2 regions of the Micromonospora sp. WMMD980 genome follow, and region 1 is predicted to be linked to the other one. Evidence: predicted binding sites of a transcription regulator. Region 1 holds the regulator's gene; the other holds the start of a gene.

Evidence for each region. Region 1 encodes HrcA, which represses chaperone genes, less so after heat shock. Its sites were predicted from a motif close to GGTTNGCACNCTCNNNNNGAGNGTGCNAACC; they were not measured.
Region 2: groES (co-chaperone GroES) is a predicted target of HrcA. The motif match lies at 1,924-1,954, and genes of this name have one in related genera.

The regions. Positions count from the first base shown of each region.
Region 1 is NZ_JARUBE010000003.1:183,539-186,943, forward strand. Features, by position in the region: gene hemW (radical SAM family heme chaperone HemW) at 1-30, shown strand, start outside; gene O7618_RS01345 (DUF4870 domain-containing protein) at 71-730, opposite strand; gene hrcA (heat-inducible transcriptional repressor HrcA) at 939-1,964, shown strand; gene dnaJ (molecular chaperone DnaJ) at 2,022-3,164, shown strand; gene O7618_RS01360 (16S rRNA (uracil(1498)-N(3))-methyltransferase) at 3,166-3,405, shown strand, end outside.
Region 2 is NZ_JARUBE010000003.1:6,324,562-6,327,966, reverse strand. Features, by position in the region: gene groL (chaperonin GroEL) at 1-1,404, opposite strand, end outside; gene groES (co-chaperone GroES) at 1,475-1,789, opposite strand; gene O7618_RS30025 (class I SAM-dependent methyltransferase) at 2,046-3,278, shown strand; partial or broken gene ybaK (Cys-tRNA(Pro) deacylase) at 3,350-3,405, shown strand, end outside.

The sequences.
Region 1 (3,405 bases):
GACGCCGTCGTGCGCGACCTGCTGCCCTGACCGGTCCGGTCGGCCGAGGACCTCGGCCGACCGGACCGGGTCACTTGGTGAAGCTGTAGCTCATCGGGTAGCGGTAGAGCACGCCGTCGTTCGCCTTGACGCCGCCGATGATGCCGAAGATCAGCGGCACCAGCCAGACGAGCATCGGGACGAAGAACAGGATGCCGCAGGTGACGAGCGTGAGCACCCAGGCCAGCACGCCGGCGACGGCCCAGGTGATCTGGAAGTTCAGCGCCGCCACGGCGTGCGCGCGGACGGTCGGCGACTGCTGCCCCCGGGTCATCAGCGCGATCAGCGGGGCGACCCAACCGAGGAGGCCACCACCGATGATCACGCCGGCGGCGCCGCCGAAGTGCGCGACCAGGGCCCAGGTCTTCTCGTCGTTGTTGGCGTAGGCGGCCGGGCCGTAGGCGCCGCCGGCGGGGTAGCCGGCACCGTAGCCCGGCGCGCCGCCGCCCGGCGGCGGGTAGCCGCCCGGGGGAGGGTAGCCGCCCGGCGGGGGGTAGCCGCCCGCCGGAGGTTGGCCGCCCGGGGGCGGATAGTCACCGGGCGGGGGATAGCCGCCTCCGCCCGGAGCCCCGGACAGTGGTGCGGTGGGGGGCTCGTCGGTCGGCGACGAGCCGTAGGGGGCCGACGGCGAGGTCGGGTCGGGCTGGGGGTTGGGATCCCCCGCTCCGGGCGGGCGAGGAGGTTCAGTCATGCACGTCACGGTAGGTCCCGGAAGCAAGCGACACCAGGGCTGTTCGGCCCCGGCGCGCCGGGCCGTACCGGCGGGCGGACCGGGGGTCCGGCACTGATCATCGCGTCGGCGGGGGTGCCGACGTAGACTGGCACTCGCTACAGTCGAGTGCCAGCCGCCCGGCGGATGCCGCGCGTCGCCCGGCCGAGGTGCGTCAGGAGGTGGGGAGATGGGTCTCGACGACCGCAAGCTCGCCGTGCTGCGCGCCATCGTCGAGGACTACGTCTCGACGCAGGAGCCGGTGGGCAGCAAGGCCCTCGTCGAGCGGCACCAGCTCGGCGTCTCGCCGGCGACCGTGCGCAACGACATGGCGGTGCTGGAGGAGGAGGGCTACATCCGGCAGCCGCACACCAGTGCCGGCCGGGTGCCCACCGACCGCGGCTACCGCCTCTTCGTCGACCGGCTCTCCCGGGTCAAGCCGCTCAGCCCGGCCGAGCGCCGGGCGATCGAGCGTTTCCTGGTCGGCGCGGTCGACCTCGACGACGTGGTGCACCGCACGGTCCGGCTGCTGGCCCAGCTGACCCGGCAGGTCGCGGTGGTGCAATATCCCAGCCTGGCCCGGTCCAAGGTGCGCCACCTGGAGCTGGTGCCGATCTCCACCACCCGGCTCATGGTCGTCATGATCGCCGACACCGGGCGGGTCGAGCAGCGGCTCGTCGAACTGCCCGGGCCGGTCCCCGCCGAGCACGTGACCGACCTGCGCCGGCTGGTCAACGAGAAGCTGGTCGGCAGCCAGCTCGCCGAGACGCCGCCGCTGGTGCAGGCACTGGTCGAGGAGTCCGCGCCGCACCTGCGGCCGGCCATGACGACGCTCTCCACGGTGCTGCTGGAGACGCTCGTCGAACGGCACGAGGAACGGATCGCGCTGGCCGGCACCGCCAACCTCACCCGGGGCGGCCTGCTCGACTTCCAGGGCTCGCTGCGCCCCATCCTGGAGGCGCTCGAGGAGGAGGTCGTGCTGCTCAAGCTGATCGGCGAGACGGAACCGAGCAACACCACCCGGGTGCTCATCGGCGACGAGAACGAGATCGACAACCTGCGGGCCGCCTCGGTGGTCAGCACCGGATACGGGCCGGGCGCCACCATCGTGGGCGGGCTCGGCGTGCTCGGGCCGACCCGGATGGACTACCCCGGCAATATCGCCATGGTGAGGGCCGTGGCACGCTACGTGGGCGAGCTGCTGGCCCAGAACTGACCAGTCAGGGCCGACGACCGGCGCGGACGTGAGACGAACATGAGGACACCAGACGCAGTGGCCAGGGACTACTACGGCATTCTCGGCGTGAGCCGGGACGCCTCCGACGACGACATCAAGCGTGCCTACCGCAAGCTGGCGCGGCAGTACCACCCGGACGTCAATCCGGACCCGGAGGCACAGGAGAAGTTCAAGGACATCAACGCCGCGTACGAGGTCCTCTCGGACGACCGGAAGCGGCAGATCGTCGACCTGGGCGGTGACCCGCTCGCCCCGGGTGGTGGCGGCGCGGGCCCGGGTGGCCCGGGCGGCGCCGGCCCGTTCGTCGGCTTCCAGGACATCATGGACGCGTTCTTCGGCGGCGCGGCGGGCGGCAGCCGGGGTCCCCGGCCGCGCACCCGGCCGGGCGCCGACGCGATCCTGCGCCTGGAGCTGGACCTCAACGAGACCGCGTTCGGCGTCGAGGCGCCGATCACCGTCGACACCGCGGTGCTCTGCACCACCTGCTCCGGTGCCGGCACCGCCGCCGGCACCCACCTGGCGACCTGCGAGGCGTGCGGTGGTCGGGGCGAGGTGCAGTCGGTGCAGCGGACGTTCCTCGGCCAGGTGGTCTCCGCCCGGCCGTGCACCGTCTGCCAGGGCTACGGCACCACGATCCCGCACCCCTGCCCGACCTGCGCCGGCGACGGCCGGGTGCGCACCCGCCGCTCGCTGACCGTCAAGATCCCGGCCGGCGTCGAGGACGGCATGCGGATCCGGCTGGCCCAGCAGGGCGAGGTCGGCCCGGGCGGCGGCACCGCCGGCGACCTCTACGTCGAGATCCACGAACGGACCCACGACGTCTACTCCCGCAAGGGCGACGACCTGCACTGCCGGGTCACCGTGCCGATGACCGCCGCCGCGCTCGGCACCCGGCTGACCATCAAGACGCTCGACAGCGAGGAGGTCGTCGACGTCAAGCCGGGCACCCAGCCCGGCAGCACGCTGCGGCTGCGCGCCCGCGGCGTGCCGCACCTGCGCGGCACCGGTCGGGGCGACCTCTACGTCCACCTGGACGTGCGCACCCCGACCAAACTCGACGCCGACCAGGAGCGGATGCTGCGCGACTTCGCCAAGACCCGGGGCGAGGAGGTCGCCGAGCTGACCAAGCAGGGCGGCTTCTTCTCCCGGATGCGTGACGCCTTCAACGGGCACGCCTGACGTGTCGGCGCCGCTGTTCCTGGTCGAGGCGCTGCCCACCGGTGACACGGTGACGCTGGACGGCCCGGAGGGGCATCACGCGGCCACCGTGCAGCGGCTGCGCGTCGGCCAGGAGCTGCTGCTCGCCGACGGCCGGGGCGGCACCGCCGCCGCGGTGGTCACCGCCGTCGGCCGGGGCGCCCTCGACCTGCGGATCACCGACCGGGGGTACGCCGACGCGTGCGTCCCCCGGCTGGTCGTG
Region 2 (3,405 bases), 6.1 Mb from region 1:
GACGACCTTCTGCACCACCACGTAACCGTCGTGGCCGGCGTTCTGGGCGATCCAGCGCAGCGGCTCGACGAGCGCCTTGCGCACGATCGAGACACCGACCTTCTCCTCGCCGGTGAAGCCCAGGTCGTCGTCGAGCACCGGGAGGATCTGGGCCAGCGCGGCGCCGCCGCCCGGGACCGTACCCTCCTCGACCGCGGCCTTGGTCGCGGCGATGGCGTCCTCGATGCGGTGCTTGCGCTCCTTCATCTCGACCTCGGTGGCCGCGCCGACCTTGATCACCGCGATGCCACCGGAGAGCTTCGCCAGCCGCTCGGAGAGCTTCTCCCGGTCCCACTCGGAGTCCGAGGCCTCGATCTCCTTGCGGATCTGGGCGACCCGGTCGGCGACCTCGGCGGACTGGCCGCCACCGTCGACGACAGTGGTGTTCTCCTTGTCGACCACGACGCGACGGGCGGTGCCGAGCACCTCCAGGCCGACCTGGTCGAGCTTGTAGCCCAGCTCCGGGGCGACCAGCTCGGCGCCGGTCAGCACCGCCATGTCCTGCAGCATCGCCTTGCGGCGGTCGCCGAAGCCGGGGGCCTTCACCGCGCAGACCTTGACGGTCTTGCGGATGGCGTTGACCACCAGCGTGGAAAGGGCCTGACCCTCGACGTCCTCGGCGATGATGAGCAGCGGCTTGTTGTTCTGGAGGACCTTCTCCAGCAGCGGCAGCAGCTCCTCGATCGCCGAGATCTTCTGCGTGGTGATCAGGATGTACGGGTCCTCCAGGACCGACTCCTGCGACTCCACGTCGGTGACGAAGTTCGGCGAGATGAAGCCCTTGTCGAACTGCAGACCCTCGGTCACCTCCAGCTCGGTGGTGAGCGCGGAGCCCTCCTCGACGGTGATCACGCCGTCGCGGCCGACCCGCTCCATCGCCTCGGCGATCAGCTCACCGATCGTGGCGTCCTGCGCGGAGACGGTCGCCACGTGCGCGATCGACTCCTTGCTGGCGACCTCGACGGCCTTGCCGAGCAGCGCCTCGGAAACCTTGGCGGCGGCCGCGTCGATGCCCCGCTTCAGGCCGGTCGGGTTGGTGCCCGCGGCCACGTTGCGCAGGCCCTCGCGGACCATGGCCTGGGCCAGCACGGTCGCGGTGGTGGTCCCGTCGCCGGCGACGTCGTTGGTCTTGGTCGCCACCTCCTTGACCAGCTGCGCGCCGAGGTTCTCGTAGGGGTTGGTGAGCTCGATCTCCTTGGCGATGGTCACGCCGTCGTTGGTGATCGTGGGCACACCGAACTTCTTGTCCAGGACGACGTTGCGCCCGCGCGGGCCGAGGGTGACCTTGACCGCGTCCGCGAGGGCGTTGACACCGTGCTCGAGCAGGTGCCGGGCGTCATCCGAGAAGCTCAGGATCTTTGCCATCAGTATCCCTTCGAAGCGACGTTGCCCCGGCCCGGCGAGCCGGACCGGGGCAACGACACTGATCGGTTGCTTACTTCTCGATGACCGCGAGGACGTCGCGGGCGGAGAGCACCAGGTACTCCTCGCCGGCGTACTTGACCTCGGTGCCGCCGTACTTCGAGTAGAGAACGGTGTCGCCGACCTTCACGTCGACCGGCACGCGGTTGCCCTTGTCGTCGATCCGGCCCGGGCCGACAGCGAGGACGGTGCCCTCCTGCGGCTTCTCCTTGGCGGTGTCGGGGATCACGATGCCCGAGGCGGTGGTGGTCTCGGCCTCGTTCGCCTGCACCACGATGCGGTCCTCGAGCGGCTTGATCGCAACCTTGGTCGCGGTAGTCACGGGCATACCCTCCTGGGGTACTTGGTGTCGTTACCGGTCGGCGTGCCGACCAGCGTCAATCTGCCACATGCCACCGGGCGGGGCCGTCGTCGCGGGTGCCGGTCCGCCTGGCGTTCAACCCGCGGGCACCAGAGCCCGAGGGTTGGCACCCTCAGGGTGAGAGTGCTAATCGCAGGTTATTCCTCGGCTAGCACTCCGTCAAGGAGAGTGCCAGCGCCACGCCCACCGTGTCGCCTCCACGGCGGGTCGGGAGAATGGTCGGGTGGATCTCGACCAGCTCACCGCGCTGCGTACCCCCGAGGGGTCGGCCGCGCTCGCGGCGGCGGCGGAGGTGGCCGGCGGCGACCCGCTGGCGGCGGCGGCCGCGCTGCGCTCGGCCGGGATCCCGGGTGGGCTCGCGGCGGCGGCGCTGACCCAGGCGGAGCTGCGCCGCCGGGCCGCCGGCAAGTTCGGCGCCGCAGCAGCCGGGATGTTCCTCACCCGGGCCGGGCTGGAGCAGGCCACCCGCCGGCCGGTAGCCGACCGGCGAGCCGCCCGGCTGCGCGACGCGGGCGTGACCCGCCTCGCCGACCTGGGCTGCGGGCTGGGCGCCGACACGCTCGCCGCGGCCCGCGCCGGCATCCGGGTGTACGGCGTGGAGGCCGACCCGGTGACCGCCGCGATGGCCGCCGCGAACGCCGAGGCGGCCGGGCTGGCGGAGTTGGTCACGGTCGAGTGCGGCGACGCCACCGCGTTCGACGTGTCCCGGGTCGACGGCGCGTTCTGCGACCCGGCGCGGCGGCGGGCCGGCACCGGCCGGCGCATCTTCGACCCGAACGCCTACTCGCCGCCGTGGGACTTCGTCACCGGGCTGGCCGCGCGGGTGCCGCACACCGTGGTCAAGGTGGCGCCCGGCCTGGACCACGCGCTGATCCCGGCCGGCGCCGAGGCCGAGTGGGTGAGCGTGGACGGCGACCTGGTGGAGGCCGCGCTCTGGTGCGGCCCGCTCGCCGGCGTCCCCCGCCGCGCCACAGTGCTGCGGAGCAAGGAGGGGCCCCCGGTTAACGCCTCCGGTAGAGGAGGGGCCCCCTTTTATCACCTCACCGGCACCGGAGCGGACGAGGCGACGGTGGGCCCGGCCCGGCGGTTCCTGTACGACCCGGACCCGGCCGTGGTGCGCGCCCACCTGGTCGCGGAGCTGTCCGCCGACCTCGACGCCACACTCGCGGACCCGTCGATCGCCTACCTCTATGCCGACGTGGCGCGACCCACCCCGTTCGCCCGCTGCCTGGAGATCACCGACGTGCTGCCCTTCTCGTTGAAGCGGCTGCGCGCCCTGCTGCGGGAGCGCTGGATCGGCCGGGTGGAGATCCTCAAGCGGGGGTCGGCGCTGGAGCCGGAGAAGCTGCGCCGCGACCTGCGGCTGGCCGGCGACGAGCCGGCCAGCCTGGTGCTGACCCGGGTGGCCGGCGCGCCCACCGTGCTGATCTGCCGCCCGGTGCCGGCCGCCGGCTGACCGGCGGCACCCGCCGCCGCGGCGCCCGTGCCGGGTCGCCGCGACCCGGCGGCCGGGTTAGCTTGACGGTCATGGCGGGACAGGGCACTCCGGCGACCGCGCTGCTGACCAGGCGGAAGGTCGCGTT